Regions from separate parts of the Colwellia sp. Bg11-28 genome, predicted to be linked through region 2. Evidence: riboswitches for the same ligand, from Rfam matches in the RefSeq annotation. Region 2 holds a riboswitch; the other holds the start of a gene.

Region 1 (11,244 bases), on a different contig from region 2:
CTTCAGCACCATGCATATTAGCCTGAATATAAACACTGGGAGCAGAATTATTTTCAGTTTCAAAAACATATACCGGCACAGTGAGCTTAGCACCACTTGCCATTTCGCCAACGGACATCACTTCTTTGGTAAAATTATTCATCGAAACTCCTCAACTAAGCCAAATAAGATGAAGCAGGCAGAGCTGCTCTGATTTGAGTTAGCGTACCATTTTGGTAAACATATTCAGCCGCTAATTCATGACATAAGAAAAACGGCATGCTTTCAGTAAAGCCATAAGCACCGCAATAACCAAACACGAGTTGTTCACCAACAGCCGTGTCTTTAGGTAACTGTAAATGCCCTAATTTATCCATACTGGTGCATAAAGGGCCATGCAAATCAAAAGCTTGCATAGAGTCGTCTTCAGCTACAAACCCTTCTCGTAGTATCTGTACCGGAAAAGGTTGATCAGTAATAGCAGGACGCAATAAATGATTTATTCCCGCCGCCAACACTAACTGATCTTGGTTGTAATTCATTTTTCTATCAACAACAGGCACGACATAATAGCCATACTCTGCAACCGCAAAACGTCCCAACTCAAGCCATAATTCTTTGACACCAGCTTTTGCTTTGATAATGGCCAAGTCTTCGATAACTTGAGACCAAGACAAAGCTTGTCCCTCGCCTAAATAATCAATACCTAAACCACCACCTAAATCGAGTACATCAAGTGTCATACCAATGCTACTAGCTAAATCAGTCAAGGGAGTTATCATTTGGGACCATAATGAAAACATTTTTTCATTACTGAGCATGTTACCCCATTGGAAAATATGCAAGCCACAAAGATCCAACGCTGGATAGCTATCTACATGAATATTCTGCCATTCAGACACTGATAGACCAAAGGGCGTTAAGCTATTTCCACCCAGTGGGTTTTTCTCGCCTTCATGCCATTGCAGCTGAACTCTCAGTAGTACTTTCGGTTTTTCAACACTCTTGAGTGATTGTTCCTGCTCAAGTACTGCTTCATTTAACCAGTTCAGTTGATTTAGACTCTCAACCACAAAAGTATTAACGCCCTGCTTAATAAATGCAGTCAGTTGTTTTTTTGATTTAGCTGGTCCAGTATTTAAGATCCGACTAGGGTCTATTCCCTGCGCTAAAACTTGAGCTAACTCACCGCTACTAGCAACATCAAAGTTAAAGCCTTCACTATCTAATGTTTGAATTATTTTGGATAGTGGATTCGCTTTAACGGCAAACCATAATTTAATGACATCTTGCTGCTGTAAAGCGGCTAAATGTGCTTTAAGTGCATCAAGTTGATAAACAAAATAGCCTTGTTCATCTTCTGGTGATTCATGTGTAACTAAGGCATTTTCAATGCTGGTGTCAAACCAAGTGGATTTAGTCATCATAATTATCTTTATAGTTTTCTTTTAAGTTTTAAAACGGTAGATAGTTATATCAGGGGTAAATAAACGCTAAGCGGTAACGCTCAAATTAAAGGGTAAAGCACGGAGTTGATGACTATCAATGAGTACTTTTGACGAATAAGTTGAGTGCTACGGCAACGAGGTTATGATCCCCTAAGTATTATCTTAGAATTGATTCTAATTCTAAAGAAGCATCGCTTTGTTCATCGCGATATTTAACGATAAGCGCACAGGCCATACTTAGACCTTGCTCTTGAGCCCATTCACCTTTAACAGGACGGGTACCAGGTACAACAACTGCACGTTCTGGAATTTCAGCACCTTTTTCTCTCATAACTTGATTAACACAGTCATAAACAGGTACTGATTTTGAAAGAGATACGCCTGGTGCTAATACCGCACCTTTTTTAACAACAATGCCTTCAACGACAACGACACCAGCACTTAAAAAGGCACCATCTTCAATGATTACCGGACTAGCGCCTATTGGCTCTAATACGCCACCAATTTGAACGGCTGCTGAAATATGTACATTTTTACCAACTTGTGCACATGAACCAATCAAAGCATGGCTATCAACCATAGTGCCACTATCAACAAAAGCGCCAACATTGATATAAGCTGGTGGCATGATGATAACGCCTTCGGCAACGTAAGCACCTGCGCGTACTGATGAACCACCTGGTACTAAACGAACACCATCTTCAGGTGTAAATTGACGAGCTGGTAAGTTGTGTTTATCAACAAAACCTTGGTAATTATCATCAAAAGCAATGTTTTTACCTGCTTTAAAAGCAGCTAAAATACCTTGTTTCACTTCAATGTTGGCATGCCAGTTACCGGCATCATCTTGGTTTGCCGCTCGTAAACTACCTGATTCTAACTGTGCTAATACATCTTGCCAGTTCATTTATTACTCCGCTTATCTGATAAAAAGTCTATAGAAAGATTATGAGTATTCGTGTTATCAAAGGTATGCTTAAGGCACACTTAATGAATAAAACTAAATACATTGTGCGGAGGACTGGGCATTGACAGAGAAGAGCATAATATCAGCTGAGCCGATATTTGGGCTAATATGCAAAGACCAGAAGCTCCCCACTTAAACAACCCATAGGGTTGTTTTTCAAAGTGACAGTTGTTGGGATTCAGCCCACTACTTTATAAAATATATAAAGTACACAACCGATAAACAGCTTATCAAATAGCCATTTATCTCGGCGTTAATCCCCCTCATTACCATCTACAGATTTTGATATCTGTTTTTGAATTGTTCAAGACAATACAAAACAATAGTAATTACCTGGTTAACGCTCCTCTTCTGGCCCTATTAAAATTTACTGGTTAGTTACTCAACCAATAAATTGGAATTAGGGACACTTACTATTTAAGCATTTTTTTTATCTCGACACAATTAACTTACGGCAAATAACCCTATTCCCTTATACTTATTTACCGTAGAATATAACCATTGTTCTTTCTCTATTTATTGCCCTGTGTCTTGCCCTATGTCATTGTCAAACCCTAGCCAAATATTGTTACGTAATAGTGAATTACTTGTAGCTAAAGTTCCTTTATTTATTAACTTACCTGAAGATGGTTTCATTGAGGCTTATACAGAGATTCATAAACCAGACACTATCCATTGCTTTAATACAAATTTCATTGATTATCAGGCAATTACCAAAAAGCATTGCAGTCCAACAAAGACTAAAAATGTTAAGGCAACTTTTGCCAGCACATATCAAACAACAAGCTGTCATGATCTTGTGATAATAGCGTTTCCTAAAAGTAAAGCTGAACTCAACTTCACGCTTGCTATGATTACTCATTGCATAAATGATGAAACAAAAATAATACTGGTTGGCGAGAAAAAAGGCGGTATACAGTCTGCAGCTAAATTAACTCAACATATATTTTCTTGTTGTCAAAAAGTCGATGCTGCACGCCATTGTCTGCTTTTTGTTGGTCTATTTCAGCCAGAAAGGTTATCAGATGTTTTCAACCTGCAAGATTGGTTCAAAAAATACCAAATTACTGTAGAAGGTATTGAGCTAACAATAGCTTCTTTACCGGGTGTTTTTAGTCAGCAAAAGCTTGATGTTGGTACCGCATTATTACTAAGTAATTTACCGAGTAAAATGACAGGAAAAGTACTCGATTTTGGTTGTGGTGCAGGAGTAATCAGTTGCTTTATTGGCAAGAAATTTAGCGGTACAAACTTATCTCTATTAGATGTTAGCGCTTTGGCATTAACCTCAGCACAAGAGAGTTTAGCTTTAAACGGTCTATCGGGTAATGTATTCCCATCAAATAGTTTATCGGATGTTAACGAACACTATCAACACGTTGTTTCAAACCCTCCATTTCATCAAGGTGTTAAAACGCACTACCAAGCCAGTGAAGACTTTTTAGCCGGAATAAATAAAAAACTTAACAAACAAGGTAACATTACGATAGTAGCCAACAGTTTTTTACGTTATCAACCGATCATGGAAACACACATTGGTAATACTCGCGTGATAACAAAAGACAAAGGGTTTACTATTTACCGAGCTCAGCTATCATAAAGATACAAAATATAATTTATTGGGTACCATGCCACACTTAACCAACACCATATCACTGCACAGTCGCTTAGTTAAAAGTATAATGGGGTTAACCCTATTAATAATCATCGCTGTTTCGATGAGCATTATTAATATGGTCGATGAACATGAGAATAAGACTATCGCTAGTGAAACTCGAGCATGGGCAAATATCCTCGCAAAAAATAGTCGTCAATTTCTAGAAAGTGATAATGATAATAGTCAAACAGCACTGAGCAGCGAACTTAAAAAATTAATCTCAACTCCTCTCATCAATCGTATACATGTGTATCGCTTGAATGAAGATAGCAGCATAGAGTATTTCAGTAGCTATAATAAAAATCATAACTTTCCAGCTATTAGCGACAAAATAGCTCATATATCACAATTAAGTACTATCCAGTTTGAAGAAAATCATCTAGAACTTATTGTAAAAGTCAGCCAAGGTCAGCATACCTTGGGCTACTTATTTATCCAATCTAGCCTGCTTGAAAAGCAAAGTTTCATCAAAAAATTAACCTATATTATGGTTAGCTTTCTTCTCTTTTTTCTTATAATTGCGTTTGGTGTTTCGCAATGGTTATTTAATAAAGCCAATCAGCCCATAGTCAAGCTAATCGAAGATGTTGGACAAATATCACAAAGTAAAAATTTCACCCTTAAATTAGCTAACCAGCCTTACAAAGAGCTTGATATTCTGGCTAAAAACATCAATGTATTATTACTTCGCACTGATAAGCATATCACTAGAATAATTGATGAGCATCAGCATGCTTTATCTCAAAATCAAGCATTAGAGAATAGGCTTAGTGCGAGAACAGATGCATTAAAAGAATCAAATCAAGAGTTATTATCAACCTTAGAAAAACTACATGAATTTCAAGGGCAATTGGTTGAGACTGAAAAGATGGCTTCACTCGGTGACATGGTTGCCGGCATCGCACATGAAGTAAATACCCCTATTGGTTTGGGTGTTACTGCTTCAAGTTTGTTAGCAGATAAGCTAAACGAAATTAAAGCTTCTTTTGAAGATAAAACATTAAAATCTAGCCAATTAAAGAAATTCTTAACTGATGGTGTTGAAAATGTCTCGATAATATTTCGCAATTTAGAACGCGCAGCAAAATTAATATCGAGCTTTAAAAAGGTTGCTGTTGACCAATCTAGTGCTGAGAGTTCTACTTTCAATGTTCATGATTTACTCGATGAAGTATTGCTAACACTTTCAGCTAAACTGATGTCTACTAATGTAACTGTCTCAGTGATCTGTCCAGAAGATCTCAACATAAAGAGTAAACCAGGACCCATCAATCAGATATTAATAAATCTGATTCTAAATTCAATTTATCATGCCTTTGAAGGACTTGAACAAGGTACGATAACGATAAACGTTATGAACCTTAGTGATCAATTGCATATTAATTATAGTGACGATGGTCTTGGTATTGATGATTCGGTGAAGGCAAAAATTTTTGATCCCTTTACAACCACCAAACGCGGCAGTGGTGGTAGTGGTTTAGGTATGCATTTAGTTTACAATTTAGTTACTCAAGCGCTAGATGGTCATATAGTGCTTGATAATGAACCAGAGCATGGTGTGTGTTTTGATATCACTTTTCCGGTAGAATTAGCAGCAACTTAATGAAATAATGGTCTTAAAAATTGTTTTTTCAATTTCACGTGACTAATATAGTTAAATAAATGTAAACATATTACAAATAGTTCACTCATTATAATAATAATTTCAATCACCATTTAAATATTAGGTAAATTCCAACATGCAGACTTATCAAATCTTAGTTGTCGAAGATGAAGACGTCACCCGCTTTAACTTACGCAACTTATTTGAAGCAGAAGGTTACGTTGTTTTCGAAGCTGTTGATGGCAATAGCATGGCTGAGCAGCTCAGACTTCATACCATCAACCTCGTCATTATGGATATTAATTTACCTGGCAAAAATGGCTTGCTATTAGCACGTGAATTAACAGCAAATAAAGACTTAGGGTTAATTTTCCTTACAGGTAGAGATAGCGATATTGATAAAATCCTTGGTTTAGAGATTGGCGCAGATGATTATTTGACCAAACCTTTTAATCCACGCGAGTTGACTATCAGAGCTCGAAATATTTTAAGTCGCATAGGTCAAACGAGTACTGAAGCCGAACAAAGCATAGTAAGCTTCAATCAATGGACTTTAGATGGTAATTCTCGTCAAATGACCAGCCCAGAAGGTGAAGTCATTGCTATTCCTCGCGGTGAATTTCGTGCATTAAGTTTACTTATAAAAAATGCAGGTAAAATAATTTCACGCCAAGAATTAATTAAAGAGATGACAGGTAGAGATTTACGTTCAAATGATCGTACCGTCGATGTCACCATAAGGCGCCTTCGTAAGCACTTTGAATTGAACCAAGAAACTCCAGAGCTTATTAATACCATTCATGGTGAAGGTTATCGTTTTGTCGGTATACTAGATTAAGTTATAATATATTAGCAGCCCTATCTTGGGCTGCTTTATTAGTTGAATCAAATAAAAATGTAATTACAGCTTAGATAGTTTCCAACCAGTTTTTAAAAGCAAATACTGCTTGATCATTCAATAACCTCAACTCTTTTAACAATACCGATTTTTTCTCTTTTGACACCTCAGCTTTTTCTATTAACTTCAATTGTCCATGTAATTGGTACATACCAACACTTGCTGCAGCGCCTTTCATTTTATGGCAATGATTTTGCCAGCCAGAAAGTGAATCATTGAGTTGTGCATTTTCAATATCGTTAAGGTAAATCTCAACTTGCTGGCAATATAAAGCAAACATCTGCTCAACAATGACTTTACCTAAACTATCTAAATAACCTTGAAGTAACTCCAGATCTAAATCAGGATTCGATTGTTTAGTTTCCACAAACACGCCTTTTTCTGTAAGGAATATAGGATGCCTCTATATTACCGCAGTAATAAAAATCAGACAAACATATTGAAACTTATGAAAAAACATATCATATAGCTATATTTTTTATCTCTTGTGCAACAACAGTAATGATTACCATTAAAAAATAAGCTAGAATGTGCGCCCTTAGATCTACTCTTCGTCCTTATCTCAAGAAGAACTCGAAGATTAGTTAGTAACTATCGTTTAAAGTGGAGTCGAAATGACGACATCAATGCCAGATATCGCCAACCATACAACAGCTCAAACCGAAGGTACACTTGACTGGGTCGGCATGAGTAACATTGAAATGCCTATTATGGTTGCCTCAAAAGGTGAAAGTGAGCGTATGGTCTCTGCTCATATTGATGCCTTTGTGAACTTAAAAGATGCACAAGCTAAAGGCATACATATGTCGCGTCTTTATCTACTTATCGATGAATTATCTACAAGTAATATACTTAACTATCAAAGTTTAGTGAGTTTGCTTGATGGATTTATTAGTAGTCACCAAGAATTAAGTGACCAAGCTAAAGTACAATTTTGCTTTGATTATCATTTACGTAGAAAATCATTAATCAGTGGTAAAGAAGGTTGGAAAGCTTACCCGGTAACGCTAACAGGAAACCTAAATCAAGGTAAACTCACTATCGAGCTAACTATTGATGTACCCTATTCTTCAACTTGTCCATGCTCTGCGGCCCTTGCAAGGCAGTTGATACAAAAAGCTTTTCAAGATAAGTTTGCTCAACAAAGCGAACTGGCATTAACTGATGTTCATGATTGGTTAGGCACAACAGAAGGAATCGTAGCAACTCCTCATTCTCAACGTTCTGTTGCCGAAGTAAAAGTAAAACTAAATTCTAGTATTAATGACTTTCCTATTACCGAGATAGTTGACCTGGTTGAAAACTCTCTAAAAACACCGGTACAAGCTGCAGTCAAACGCGAAGATGAGCAAGAGTTTGCTCGCCTAAATGGTCAAAACTTAATGTTTTGTGAAGATGCTGCTCGTCGTTTACAGCATAGTCTGAATCAAACAGATCAATTTGATGACTTCTGGTTACGGATAAATCATTTAGAGTCTCTTCATGCCCATGACGCTGTTAGTGTAACGACCAAGGGTATCAAGGATGGCTATCAGCCATAGCGATAACTAAGCTCTATTATAAAACTTAAAGCCAATAGTGATTTCACTATTGGCTTTTTTGTGTCACTTATTTAACTGTTAGCAGAACATCAACTTCAGAAGTCACTTAGACAGAATCTCCTTTTGCTATATCACACGCCTATAAACGATGTTTATTTCATTATTTTTTGCTCGATAAAGATATAAGCACTTATCAAAAATAACAATCACAGCAAAAACAATCTGTTGATATAAGCACTTTTCATTATTCAATTAATACTCAGTACAGCCGTCAAGATGACTGACGAGCAAAAGCTCTATTTAAATTGACCTTTACCAAAGAACTGGGTAGTGTTGATAGTTCCACTTACTTAAAAAGAGGTGTATTTATGCATTTTTTCCATGCCTTTATTCTTTTTACCTGTCCTGTAAGTAAGTTGGTTTATTATTAGGAGAAAAATATGCAACTTTATGATCATAGCGTCCAAAAGGACAACTGTGGTTTTGGTCTAATTGCCCATCAACAGGGTGAAACCAGTCACAAACTAATTAAGACCGCTATTTCCGCTTTAGATCGTATGCAACATCGTGGTGGTATCGCCAGCGATGGTAAAACAGGTGACGGTTGTGGCCTACTATTACAAAAACCAGACAGCTTTTTTCGCGCCGTAGCCGCCGACAATAAATGGAAGCTAGGTAAAAAATATGCTGTCGGCATGATTTTCCTAAGCCCTGATCCCGTTGAAGCTGCACTTTCTAAAAAAGTATTAGAAGAAGAGTTAGCAAATGAATGCTTAACATTAATAGGCTGGCGCACTGTACCTATCGACACATCGGTATTAGGTGAAATTGCGATAGGCAATTTACCAACGATAGAACAAGTCTTTGTTGATGCTCCTCCAGGATGGAGAAACCTAGAGTTAGAGCGACGTTTATATATGGCGCGTCGTCGCGCTGAAAAGCGTATTACCGACGAAAAATTTTATGTTGCCAGTTTGTCTTGTCTAGTAACAATCTACAAAGGGCTAATGATGCCTGTAGATTTACCTAATTTTTATTTAGATTTAGCTGATATTCGCATGCAAAGTGCTATCTGTGTATTCCATCAGCGCTTTTCAACCAATACCTCGCCACAATGGCATTTAGCACAACCTTTCCGCTATCTAGCGCACAATGGTGAAATCAACACCATTAACGGTAACCGTCAATGGAGTCGGGCGAGAACTCACCGCTTTAAATCACCATTATTGCCTGACTTACAAGATGCTGCTCCTTTTGTTGGCCAGACAGGCTCCGATTCATCATCTTTAGATAACATGCTTGAACTCTTTTTAGCTGGTGGTATGGATTTATACCGTGCAATGCGCTTATTGATGCCGCCTGCATGGCAAAACAGTCCGTTAATGGATGATGATTTACGTGCCTTCTATGAATTCAACTCTATGCACATGGAACCATGGGATGGCCCCGCTGGCGTAGTAATGACTAACGGCCGCCATGTTGCCTGTAACCTTGATAGAAACGGTTTACGCCCTGCCCGTTATGTTATTACTCGTAATGGTTTTATTACCCTCGCTTCAGAAGTAGGTATTTGGGATTACGGTGAAGATGAAGTGGTGGAAAAAGGCCGTGTTGGCCCTGGTGAAATGCTCGCCATTGATACCTACACAGGTAAAATATCTCATTCAGCCGATATTGATAATAATTTAAAGGAACGTCACCCTTATAGAGAGTGGTTAACTAAAAATATTCGCCGACTAGTCCCCTTTGATCAACTTGAAGCTAACTTGATTGGTCAACGTGTATTTACTGATGCAGAGATGAATCAGTACCACAAAATGTTCAATTACAGCTATGAAGAAATTCAGCAAGTCATTCGAACATTAGCCGAAAATGGCCAAGAAGCGACGGGTTCTATGGGTGATGATACTCCTATGGCAGTATTATCGAGTCAAACGCGTACTTTATATGACTATTTCCGTCAGCAATTCGCGCAAGTAACAAACCCGCCAATAGACCCTTTACGTGAACGTTATGTGATGTCACTAGGTACCTGCATTGGTCGTGAACATAATGTATTTAACGAAACGTCGGGTCATGCCGATCGCATGTTGTTTTCAACGCCAGTGCTTATGTATACCGGCTTGAAACAATTACGAGATTTAGATCCTGAGCATTATCGCTCAGATACATTAACGCTAAGTTTTGATGCAAAAGAAGGTTTAGAAGCCGCTATTAGACGCTTGTGTAATGAAGCAGAAACACTTGTTCGCGATAGCAGCACTGTTATTTTGGTGTTATCAGATAGAAATATCCAACCAGGTTTACTCGTTATTCCTGCGGCAATGGCTGTCGGCGCGGTACAGAAACGTTTAGTTGATCAACAGTTACGTTGCGACTCTAATATTATTGTAGAAACGGGTTCAGTGCGTGACTCGCATCAGTATGCGGTATTACTTGGCTTAGGTGCTACCGCTATATATCCTTATTTAGCGTTTGAAACGATTGAGCAATTAGTTGAACAAAAGCAAATAGATTTATCAGCCCGTGATGCCATCGTTAATTATCGAGAAGGTATCAATAAAGGGCTATTGAAAATACTCTCTAAAATGGGTATTTCAACCATTGCCAGTTACCGCTGTGCCGGATTATTTGAAGTTATCGGCTTAAATGAAGATATTATGGAGCTTTGTTTTAGTGACTTACCAAGTCGCATTAAAGGAGCTGATTTCAGTGATATTCAACAAGATGCAGCTAACCTTGCACGCAAAGCATTTTTACCTCATCAAAAAGTTAATCATGGCGGTTTATTAAAGTACGTTCATGGTGGTGAGTACCATGCCTTTAATCCTAATGTGGTTAATTATTTACAACGTGCAGTGCAAAACGGTGATTATAATGATTATCGTACTTTCGCCGATGAAGTTAATCAGCGCCCAGTAGCCACCCTGCGAGATTTATTAAAACTTAGGGATGACTGCGAGCCGATTGAACTTGACCAAGTAGAGTCTGAAGGAGAAATGTTCAAACGTTTCGATAGCGCCGCCATGTCAATTGGTGCGCTTAGCCCTGAAGCACATGAAGCACTGGCTATTGCCATGAACCGTTTAGGTGGTTTTTCAAATTCTGGTGAAGGTGGTGAAGATGAGCGTCGTTTTGGTACCGTTAAAAA
Region 2 (11,244 bases):
ACTCGATTGTTGGTGCATTTGTTGGTATGCATTGCTCATACCTATCATTTGGGTCAGTTCAATAGTCAGGATTAGGCCAATCACTGCAACAGTGGCGACAATATAATTTTTACGCTCTGATTTTCCTTGATAGACCACAATTTTACCTTATGAATAAACTAATAGCAGTTTCATTAATTTTATCAGGTATTAGCTATCAATGAACGCCTTGTCTACTGTTATGCAATCGCTATTTGATATGAAACAACACATCGTTCCATATCAAATATTGCATTTGGTCAGACTAAATTAGTTTATATTGGAATAATTAAAAATCAAATCTCACACCTACTTGTGCTTCAGACATGTCTTCTCCTGTTGAAGGTAAACGTGTTGTATCATTATCTAACTGCTCAAATGATGCCCACATACGAAACTTCTTAGAGAAGTAACGAATATATTCAACTTTAATAGAGCTAACATCGCCTTTTATGTCACAAGAGTTTACCGCATATCTAGCATGGACTTGATTGTTGTCTTGACGCCACTTACCATATAAACCTACGGTTGAACGATCTTCATCAACACATGCGGTTACGCCGCCTACTTTACCAGATTCTTCTGCTGATACTAACCTCACGTTACCAGAAGAGTTACCTTTATAAAGATCAAAATCTTCTTCAGCTAAATGATAAAAGGCTGATACGGTAAACGCTTTTGAAATATCATACCAAGCACGAAAACCATATAAATTACCGGTATTTTCACCTTGCTGGTCTGCTGCTAATGCTGCTTGAAGTTTCAAACTTTGGTTTTTATATTGCGCTGCTACTTGGTATTGATCAATAGAGTCGCCATCTTGTTTCTCTGTTTGAATGGCTGCACCAAACTTCCAATTATTATATGTTTTTTGCCATTGCAGCATATCATCATCACGAATTGCGCCTTGGCGTAATGAGTCTAACCCATCAGAAAAGTAAGCACTGCGCACATACTGATGCCATATAATGGTTTGAGAGCCATAGGTAACAGTACCAAAATTTCCTTTAAGGCCAACATATATCTGTCGCATTCCGGCTTTTTGGTTTTGATTGAAATTAACGCCATCATCCCCGCGTAAACCATACTCAACTTTACCTAAGCCTGTTAAACCGTCAGCCAATTGAACTTCAGCCTTAACACCAATCCGACTCAAAAAATCTCTACCATTTGCAGCATCATCAGAAGTACCACTATCAACATAGTCGGCACCTAAACGGAGCGAGCCATAGAATGAACTCTCAACATCACTTGCATTTGCGCTTGCGCAACTTAATAACAGTACGTTTAAAAAAAATAGTTTGCTTGTTTTATTCACTTGAACACGTTTCATGTATTTCCCCTTTATTTTAAGAAGTTATTATCTTTATAAATCGTCAACGATGATTACGTTAAGGCGACAGTTTGTTATCGCAATGTTCACGCCAATTTATTTGTAAAGCTCCAGATAAAAATAAATAACAAAATAACAATCACTTACATTAAAAATAAAAAATTCGAAGGGGCAATGTTTGGGGGGGATATCACCCCCAAGACTCACAAGCGTATATAGAAATCCCCCCATAATGAAAAACTAAGGTATTTAAAACCAAGAGATAAAGGAGGACGATCAGCCACTACTCCCCAAAATGAACAGGGCCATTAGCAATAAGTCTTTCAAGTTTATTGCGGTATGATAATTGGCGGTTTTCCACACATAGTCATTTTTTTATGGGTGGATATTGATACGTAACATAGGCTAATATAATGAGTTAAAAATATAATTACCTTTATTAACAATAAGATGAAAACATGGCAGTGTCTTTGCAAAACATAAATTAGAACTATTATAAAAAACAACACTGTGAGGAAATTTATGACAGATATTCAAGACAAAGCAACGCCATTGCGTATGCTCGTATTAGGGCCAGCATTAATGCTGTTCACCTTATTAGTTCCTTCTCCCTTTGAAGGTATGTCTTCAGATGCATGGCACACCCTAGGTTTAGCATTGTGGATGGCCACTTGGTGGATATCTGAAGCAACCCCTGTTTCAGTTACCGCTTTTTTACCCTTAATCGTTGCGCCAATTGTTGGCATAGCACCCATTAAGGTAACAACATCGTCTTATGCACACCCTTTAATATTCCTTTTCCTTGGAGGATTTTTTATCTCCATAGCGATGGAACGATGGAACTTACATAAACGAATTGCCTTAAAAGCAATGTCGTTATGTAGCACTAAACCCAGCCACCAAATTGGCGGGTTAATGCTTGTCACTGCTTTCTTATCAATGTGGATGTCTAATACAGCAACCGCAGTCATGATGTTGCCTATCGCCTTATCTATTATCGAGATGGTTAAGCAGAAGCAAAATGGTAGTACCCCTGAAAACTTTTCAAAACCAATGTTATTAGCTATTGCTTTTTCTGCAAGTATTGGTGGCTTAGCGACCTTGATTGGTACTCCTCCTAATGCGCTGATGGCGGCTTATTTAGCTGATAGCTACAACATTGAAATCGGCTTTGCCCAATGGATGATTATCGGCGTACCGTTAAGTGCAGTATTGTTGGTATTGTGTTGGTTTATTCTTACCAAGGTTTGTTACCAAGTTAATGAAGGGGAACGAGTTGATACAAACAGTATGTTCAAAGAGAAACTTCAGGAATTAGGTCAAATGAATAAAGGAGAGAAACTCGTACTGTTTTTCTTTGCTTTTGCAGCCTTCAGTTGGATATTTAGACCGTTAATAGCCAAAATGACTGGACTCGCTATATCGGATACCGGCATCGCTATGTTTGTAGCTTTGTTATTATTTGTTGTACCTGTTGACCGTAAAAAAGATATTCGTATTTTAGCCTGGGAAGATACTAAGAAGTTACCTTGGGGTGTATTGTTGCTTTTCGGTGGTGGATTAGCCTTAGCCAGTTTAATCAAAAAATCAGGACTAGCGGGTTACATAGCCACGCAGCTTGAAGCAACGTCTAACATTCCTGTTATTGCTGCCGTTTTGGTCGTTACTATTACCATCTTATTCTTGACTGAAGTAACAAGTAATACGGCAACGGCTGCTAGTTTCTTACCTTTACTAGGACCAATAGCTGTGACCTTAACTGATGGTCCTTTAATGTTAGTTATCCCTGCCGCATTAGCTGCTAGTTGTGCCTTTATGATGCCAGTGGCAACACCGCCAAATGCTATCGTATTTAGCTCCGGAGAATTACGTATTGCTGACATGGCCAGAGCAGGTTTCTGGCTTAATATCGCAGCTATATTTATGATAGTTTTATTGATGTTAACTACAGTACCTATGGTCTTTAACTTATAAATAAAGTCTTTTAGATTCTCGATTTAAACACCAGACTAATAGTCTGGTGTTTAAATTACGCGCTACTCTATATAAGCAGTCCCTACTAATATCAATCGGACAAGTACGCTAAACGATACTAGTTATCACCTTACTAAAATTCAGAAAAAACTCTAAATCCACCCCTCTACACTGCTCATTTAGACGATCTACTTAAAGTAATTGCTAAAGTAATATCGCAATCAGCTACTCAATAAAAACATCAATCGCGGCGTAAATCTCATACTTTCCTCGTGATTAAAAAGCACAGGAAACATGTTCTGCAACAGTCTGGGAAGCAATTTGTCCGAGTAAAGCCTGCTCAGACTCAGTTCCAGGTAACTCTGCAATGTAAGGTAAAGTATCTGCTGTTTGACCACTAATTACTTGATACAACACCAAAGCGCTGAGTAAAGCCCCTAACTCCGTAGCATGATTTCCATCCGCTTGATAAAGATCCAAATCAGGCTCAATAGTTAACACTTTATTCCAACTTAATCCTACAGGGGCAATACAACTAGACTCTTCATCGGCAATATCAACATGTAAACTATGAATATAATCAGCTTCGAGAAGATTTCCTCGTTGCGGATGTTCAGGATAGAGTATTGGCGTAGCTCCTTTCTTCTTTGCACGTTGAATCCATGTTCTTGTTGCTTCTGTCGAATAAAGGACTGATTGACTCTGCGAATATTTCTGTCCTTGCAAAATTATATGAGTCCAAGGCCTTGCCTCAACTAATTCGACCAAACTTTCTTTATCAACAATGACATCTAGAAAAGCACCTACGCGCTTATCAATGTTTATCTCTTTTTCTTTGAGACCATTTTGAAAGATTAAGGTCAATAATTTTTGTATTGACTGAACGTGGCTATTGCCAATAACGAGTATTTGATACGTGTCGAGTGATCTATTATCTGGAATTGCCAAATTTTTAGACGCCGCAACAGACTCTGGTGCTTTAGCATCTGGGACTACCTGTGCTTTGGCTTCTCCTTCACTACCACTACCACTGCCGCAAGCAGAAAGTAACCATAATAATGGTAAAGTAAATAAATTTAATTTCATCATTCCCTCGATAAAAAATTCAATAAGTTATACCCAAGTCACTTGAAGATATGTGTTTCAGGTAGCTTGGGCAATACAGTTAATTGGTCGGTTTAGTACTACTTCTTAAAACGAGAAATAAGGCTTGATGTATCCCATCGGCTCCCGCCATTGTCTTGTATCTCTTGGTAATAACCATCAAGTTGCTTAGTTACTGTTAAATCAGCACCTAATTTTTCAGCTTCTGCAAATGCGATAGCCAAATCTTTTCTTACCCAATCAACGGCAAAACCAAAATCAAATTCGCGCGCACACATCGTTTTACCTCGATTATCCATTTGCCAAGAGCCTGCAGCGCCCTTCCCAATAGTATCAAGTAATTTGTCAGTATCTAATCCTGCTTTTTGGGCAAAGTTCAATCCTTCAGCTAAGCCTTGCACTGTATTGACAAAACAAATCTGATTAACCATTTTAGCTAATTGTCCTGAGCCAACGGGACCCATGATTTGACTAAAGCGAGCAAATGCAGCCATAACAGGCTCAGCTTTAGCAAAAATACTCTCATCACCACCGACCATAACTGTCAGCACACCATTTTCGGCACCCGCTTGACCACCTGATACAGGTGCGTCTAAAAAGTATTGGCCATTTTTATCCGCAACAGCAGCAAGCTCAACAGCAAGCTCTGCAGATGCCGTGGTATGATCGACAAAAATACTTCCTTTAGAAAGACCTGCGAAAATCCCTTCATCACCTAATGAGACTTGTCTGACGTCATCATCATTACCGACACAGGCAAATACAATGTCACACCCAGTAGCGGCTAGCGCAGGTGTTGTTGCAATATCACCACCAAACTCTTTTTGCCAAGCTAAGGCTTTATCCCTGTTTCGGTTATATACACAAACCTGATGACCTGCTTTAGTCAAATGTCCCGCCATTGGGTAACCCATAACGCCAAGACCAATAAATGCTACTTTCATGTTCCAACCTTTTAAGTCATTAATTTAATGCGATCAGTCTACTTCAGTTTTTTATTTTGCTCTAGCATCTTTTCAACACAACAATTTTACACTACAATGAACAAATATATTGTGCACAATCAAATTGCGAACCACTTAAATAGTCGCAGTATAATTATCCCAGATAGCTTTACATTTACTTTAAAGGAAAAATTAAGATGAGTAATATTTATCAGTTTACAGTGAAGAATAATAAAGAAGAGACGATCGAATTAAATCAATTTACCGATAAAGTATTACTCATTGTTAATACCGCGAGTAACTGTGGTTTCACTCCACAATATCAAGGTTTACAATCACTACATGATTCGTTTCAAGCAAATGGTTTTGAAGTATTAGCCTTTCCTTGTAATCAATTTAAGCAACAAGAGAGTGGTAATAACGAAGAAATACAGCAATTTTGCGATTTACACTTCAATATAAAATTCCCTTTATTTGACAAAATCGACGTCAACGGAAGTAATGCCCACCCTCTTTTTAGTTTTCTAAAGCAACAAGCTCCAGGCATTCTTGGTTCTAAATCCATTAAGTGGAATTTCACAAAGTTTTTAGTAAATCGTCAAGGTGAAGTAGTTAAACGTTATGCTCCTACAACAAAACCAGAAGCCATTACCGCTGATATTGAAAAGTTATTGAAGTAACCGATGAGTAATAATTTACTGCTAGAAAAACAGTTATGTTTTCGACTTTATAGTTTGAATAAATTAATGTGCCGACTTTACGCGCCCGTTTTAAAAGAGCTCGCATTAACTTATCCACAATATTTGGCCATGCTCGTTTTATGGCAAAACCTTGATGGAATTTCGGTTAAGGACTTAGGTAATAAACTTGATTTAGATTCAGGCACACTATCTCCCTTACTTAAAAGAATGGAAGCACAAGGGTTACTTACTCGAGTTCGACAACCGTCAGATGAGCGGGTAGTTATCATCAAACTAACTAAAAAAGGGATGGGATTACAACAAAGTGCAGAACATATTCCTGGAAAAATGTTTGCTGTAACGGGTTTAACACCAGATAAATTACTCAACTTAAATCAAGAACTTGATCAGCTTATTGCTAATATCAGCGATTGAACGCTAAACAACCCAGAGAAAGAAAAGAAAGAATGAAGCGTTTATCATTCTTTCTTTATTTATTAATTTAACAATGACGTTAACAGTACATTACCGTCAGATAGAAAGTATCAAGTAAGGTGTCCTGAGCAATCTATTAAGAAAACTAGGCTTAAGCGAATAAGGTATTATGTAATTTCTCAACCACATAATTTGCCTCATCTTCATTCACTAAAAAGCATAAGTTATTGGCACTAGCGCCATGACAAATTAAACGGATATTCACATCATTAATCGTTTCAAAAATGCTTTGACCAATACCTTTAGCACACGTTAAACCATTCCCAATCACAGCAACTAGCGATAAACCATGCTCAACGCTAACTTCACATAACTGCTCTAATTCTGCCACCACGGCATTAGTAATTAACGATTGCGTTGAACCACTTGGGTTATCAAAAGTTAAAGCGACACTAATTTCACTGGTAGTGATCAAATCAATGCTTAACTCATGTTTCGCTAATACGCCAAACACTTTTGCTAAGAATCCGCTAGCATGTAACATAGCCGGGCTTTTTACCGTCACTAACGTTTGTTCACGTCTTAATGCAATGGAGCGATAAGTGGGATTCGAATCAACTTTTTGCTTAATTTGCGTACCACCTTTTTCTGGCTCTTTACTTGAACCAACAAAAACTGGAATATTGCGGCGCATTGCAGGGATCAGTGTCGCGGGGTGTAATATTTTCGCGCCAAAGGTGGCCATTTCGGCCGCTTCGCCAAAGCTAATTTCTTTAATCGCCCGCGCTTGGTCAGTAATACGCGGGTCGGTAGTAAAGATACCTACAACATCCGTCCAAATAGATAAATTATTACCATTTAAAGCTTCAGCAAGTAATGCTGCGGAATAATCGGATCCACCTCGCCCTAGCGTAGTCGTATGACCTTGGCTATCTTGGCCAATAAATCCCTGAGTAACAATAACTTTATCAATCAGTTTTGGGGCAAGCAGTTGTGTGCTTTGTTCACTCAGTTGATTAAGATCTACTACCGCTTTGCCATATAAACTATTGGTTTTCATCACTTGTTGCACATTGAAATACTCACCTGGAATATCAACAGATTGTAAAACTTGAGCAAAAATTCGCGAGCTAAATTGCTCACCAAAGGCAAGAATGGCATCTGCTGTCTTAGTCGAGTATTGTAATAACTGCGTTAGTGCATGTTGAGTTAGTTCATCAAGTAAGCTGTTTATTTCTTGATTAAGCTGTGCTTCAACATCGCTTGATAAATGCTGAGTAATATTGACTTGAATAGCGCGGATATTTTCAACAATATCCTTTTGCTCAATGACAGATACATTTTTCTGACTTAAGCGAACTAGCAGGTTTGTCACGCCTGAACTAGCTGAAACAACCACTAGACGATTGCTGTTATCATTTTTAATAATATTGGCGCAACGAAGCATAGCTTGGTAATCGGCAACACTAGTACCGCCGAACTTGGCAACAGTTAAAGATGATGTAGATTGAACTGAATTCACAAAATTCTCCCATAAAAATACTAGTTACTTACTGAGCTCTTTGCTGAGTAAATTAACTATTGGAAGAGCATGACTGAGTAGGTAGCGAGTGGTGTATTTTGCACGTTTAAAGGGATATCTAATAAACTGCAAAAAAAACGAAACTTTTTCAGCCAGAAGCTCTCCACCTATTATTTAATGCTTAATGATACCTAATTAGTTAGGTATCATTTAACAAATACGTCAGGTGACAGCCATAAGGATTCAACCTTAGTGACCGAGTATCTAAATCCACTTTTAAATACTCTCGGCGATAACTTCCCTCAAAAACGGTATTTGGAATGTGGTTCCTCTCGTTTTCTACCTAAGTTTCGCACCTCTTCTGGTACATTATATTTTAGAGTATTGACCCTAAACCACAATGCGAAATCATTAGAACCGATTTAACCTTACATTGCAACAGGCTATTAGTCAGTTTTTATAAGTTTTTTGCCCTTATTATTCACTTTGATCGGCATCGTCCTAGGTACTCTACTACCTATTATCTATCTACCAAGCATAAGAAAACTTGCTAACTAATTACTTTACAAAAGCAAAATCGAGAGTCAAGGCTATACTTTACTCACTTAGGTCTTTGGTTTGTTTAATGATTAAACCCTGCAAAGGGGGAAATTATTCGCTAAACACTGTACAGTAACAATGTGTATACAAAGCCCGTTTTATTCAAAACTACTTACAGGAAGCCATAATGAGCAAAAACAAAGAAGATACAGATAAAGATAAGGAGCTTGTTGTTGAAAAGTCAGTTTACCGATCTGACCACGTGATTGGAGAGAATAACGTAGAAATAATGGGCATGGACTTACATAATCCTGTGTTCTTTTTCTCATCTACACTTATTGTTGTATTTGTTCTATTAACCCTACTATTCCCTGAATTAGCCAAACAATCATTCGATGCATCAAAAAGTTGGTCTATCGACCATTTTGACTGGCTATTCATTGTCAGCGGTAACCTTTTTGTCCTTTTTTGTTTAGCCTTGGTTGTTTCACCTTTTGGAAAAATCCGACTCGGTGGTACTGAAGCAAAACCAGACTTTAGCAAATTGTCTTGGTTTTCTATGCTATTTTCTGCCGGAATGGGCATAGGTTTAATGTTTTGGAGTGTTGCAGAGCCTGTTGGTTACTTCACTAATTGGTATGGCACGCCCCTAAATACGGTTGCCGGTACTCCCGAGGCAGCTAAAATGGCGATGGCGGCAACAATGTATCACTGGGGATTACACCCATGGGCCATCTATGCCGTTGTAGGTTTGTCTTTAGCTTTCTTCACTTTTAACTGCAACATGCCATTAACCATCCGCTCTTCTTTTTACCCATTGTTAGGCGAGCGAGTTTGGGGCTGGCCGGGCAATGTCATTGATATTACCGCGGTATTAGCTACTATTTTTGGTCTCGCTACTTCTTTAGGTTTTGGGGCACAACAAGCGGCTGGAGGTTTAAGCTTCCTATTCGATATACCCAATACCATAAACACTCAGATTGCCATTATATTTGGCGTTACCATGGTCGCCATATTCTCAGTGACTCGAGGCTTAGATGGTGGGGTTAAACTATTAAGTAATATCAATATGTCACTTGCGGTTGTATTAATGTTATTTGTTATTATTACGGGCTCTACTGTAGTGATTATTAATGGTGTTGGCACAACCCTGCTTGCCTATGCCGAAAATATTATTCCGTTAAGTAACTGGATTGGTCGTGAAGACGAAACGTTTTACCATGGCTGGACTGTATTTTATTGGGCTTGGTGGGTTTCTTGGTCACCGTTTGTCGGTATGTTCATCGCAAGAATTTCGCGCGGCAGAACGGTTCGTGAATTTATATTAGCAGTATTATTTGTTCCTACTTTACTTACATCAGTATGGATGGCAACCTTTGGCGGCATGGGTCTTGAACAAGTACAAAATGGTGTAGGTCAATTAGCTCAAGGCATTGGTGATAGCTCGTTAGCACTATTTCAAATGTTAGAGAACTTGCCTTTAAGCAATGTTACTTCGTTCTTGGCGATTGTCTTGGTATTGATTTTCTTTGTCACTTCATCAGATTCAGGCTCTTTAGTCATAGACAGTATTACCGCTGGTGGTAAAGTAGATGTGCCGGTACCACAAAGAATATTTTGGGCTGCTATCGAAGGGGTCATTGCTGCTGCATTATTATTCGGCGGAGGCAAAGATGCGCTGGGTGCCTTGCAAGCTGCAGCCATCACAGTAGGATTACCTTTTACCATACTACTAATTGTTATGTGTTTCGGTTTATTCTTGGGATTAAAAAGAGAGTATAAAAAACTAGGTTAGGGCAACTTAGCTTTCTCCCAACAAAGTTTAATTTAGCTAAGCAGCCTAGTGCAATACTTGATATAGTAAATAGATATCAATGCTCTAGGTAACTTAGCTGAACCATATGGATTTATTTCTTCTTAAAAAAATCATCACTGTATTGATCATGCCCATCAATATAGTGCTGTTATTACTCATTTTTGCCCTCATTGTTCATCGTAAAAAGCCTAAACAAAGTATTAAGAGCTTATCTGCAGCGATAGTCATTTTACTTATCAGCGCCTTCGCACCTTTTTCAAATACGGTTATGACCGCTATTGAGAATGATTACCCGCCTTATGTTAAAACCAACGTATCTATCGACTACATCGTGGTATTAGGTTGCGGTCATAATACCAACGCAGAGTTGCCAGTAACCAGCCAATTAGCTAATTGCTCCTTACAACGCATGGTTGAAGCTTTACGTATATATCAGTTACATCCAGAAGCCAGAATAATCACATCAGGTTATGGCGGACATAATCCAGTCTCTAATGCGGAAACGGTAAAACAATCATTGGTACTTTTAGGCGTTCCTGCGCAAAAAATTATTACTGAGAATTTTCCAAAGGATACTGAAGAAGAAGCACAACTCATTGCCCCACGGGTACAAGGTACCCAAGTGATACTGGTAACAAATGCTGACCATATGCCACGCTCTATCAATTACTTCCAGGCAGAAGGAATATACCCTATTGCTGCGCCGACTGGCTATTGGGTAAAGAACCCAGACAGTAGCAAAAACTGGGCTCATTATATGCCTAGTAGTAAGAAACTAGAACAAACCACTATTGCCTGGTACGAGAGTTTAGGGCTGATAGTGCAATGGTTTAAATCACTATTTAGCTAAATAAAATTAAGAAGGTTACTTGAATCGA

What was found. Region 2 has a riboswitch for lysine ahead of lysC (lysine-sensitive aspartokinase 3). Riboswitches for the same ligand answer to the same signal wherever they lie in the genome.
Region 1: linked by a shared signal. The riboswitch ahead of CXF79_RS20495 (2,3,4,5-tetrahydropyridine-2,6-dicarboxylate N-succinyltransferase) and the one ahead of lysC (lysine-sensitive aspartokinase 3) in region 2 are both predicted to bind lysine.

Annotation. Positions count from the first base shown of each region.
Region 1 is NZ_PJBA01000018.1:758,609-769,852, forward strand. Features, by position in the region: gene CXF79_RS20485 (succinylglutamate desuccinylase/aspartoacylase family protein) at 1-142, opposite strand, end outside; gene CXF79_RS20490 (PLP-dependent decarboxylase) at 156-1,403, opposite strand; gene CXF79_RS20495 (2,3,4,5-tetrahydropyridine-2,6-dicarboxylate N-succinyltransferase) at 1,585-2,334, opposite strand; lysine riboswitch at 2,508-2,753, opposite strand; gene CXF79_RS20500 (methyltransferase) at 2,933-3,994, shown strand; gene CXF79_RS20505 (sensor histidine kinase) at 4,023-5,654, shown strand; gene arcA (two-component system response regulator ArcA) at 5,791-6,492, shown strand; gene CXF79_RS20515 (Hpt domain-containing protein) at 6,563-6,919, opposite strand; gene folE2 (GTP cyclohydrolase FolE2) at 7,167-8,093, shown strand; gene gltB (glutamate synthase large subunit) at 8,534-11,244, shown strand, end outside.
Region 2 is NZ_PJBA01000006.1:1,900,916-1,912,159, forward strand. Features, by position in the region: gene CXF79_RS15475 (ATP-binding protein) at 1-138, opposite strand, end outside; gene CXF79_RS15480 (porin) at 308-1,351, opposite strand; gene CXF79_RS15485 (SLC13 family permease) at 1,874-3,325, shown strand; gene CXF79_RS15490 (hypothetical protein) at 3,602-4,411, opposite strand; gene CXF79_RS15495 (NAD(P)-dependent oxidoreductase) at 4,510-5,373, opposite strand; gene CXF79_RS15500 (glutathione peroxidase) at 5,571-6,053, shown strand; gene CXF79_RS15505 (MarR family winged helix-turn-helix transcriptional regulator) at 6,057-6,488, shown strand; gene lysC (lysine-sensitive aspartokinase 3) at 6,640-8,010, opposite strand; lysine riboswitch at 8,159-8,379, opposite strand; gene CXF79_RS15515 (BCCT family transporter) at 8,738-10,345, shown strand; gene CXF79_RS15520 (ElyC/SanA/YdcF family protein) at 10,452-11,216, shown strand.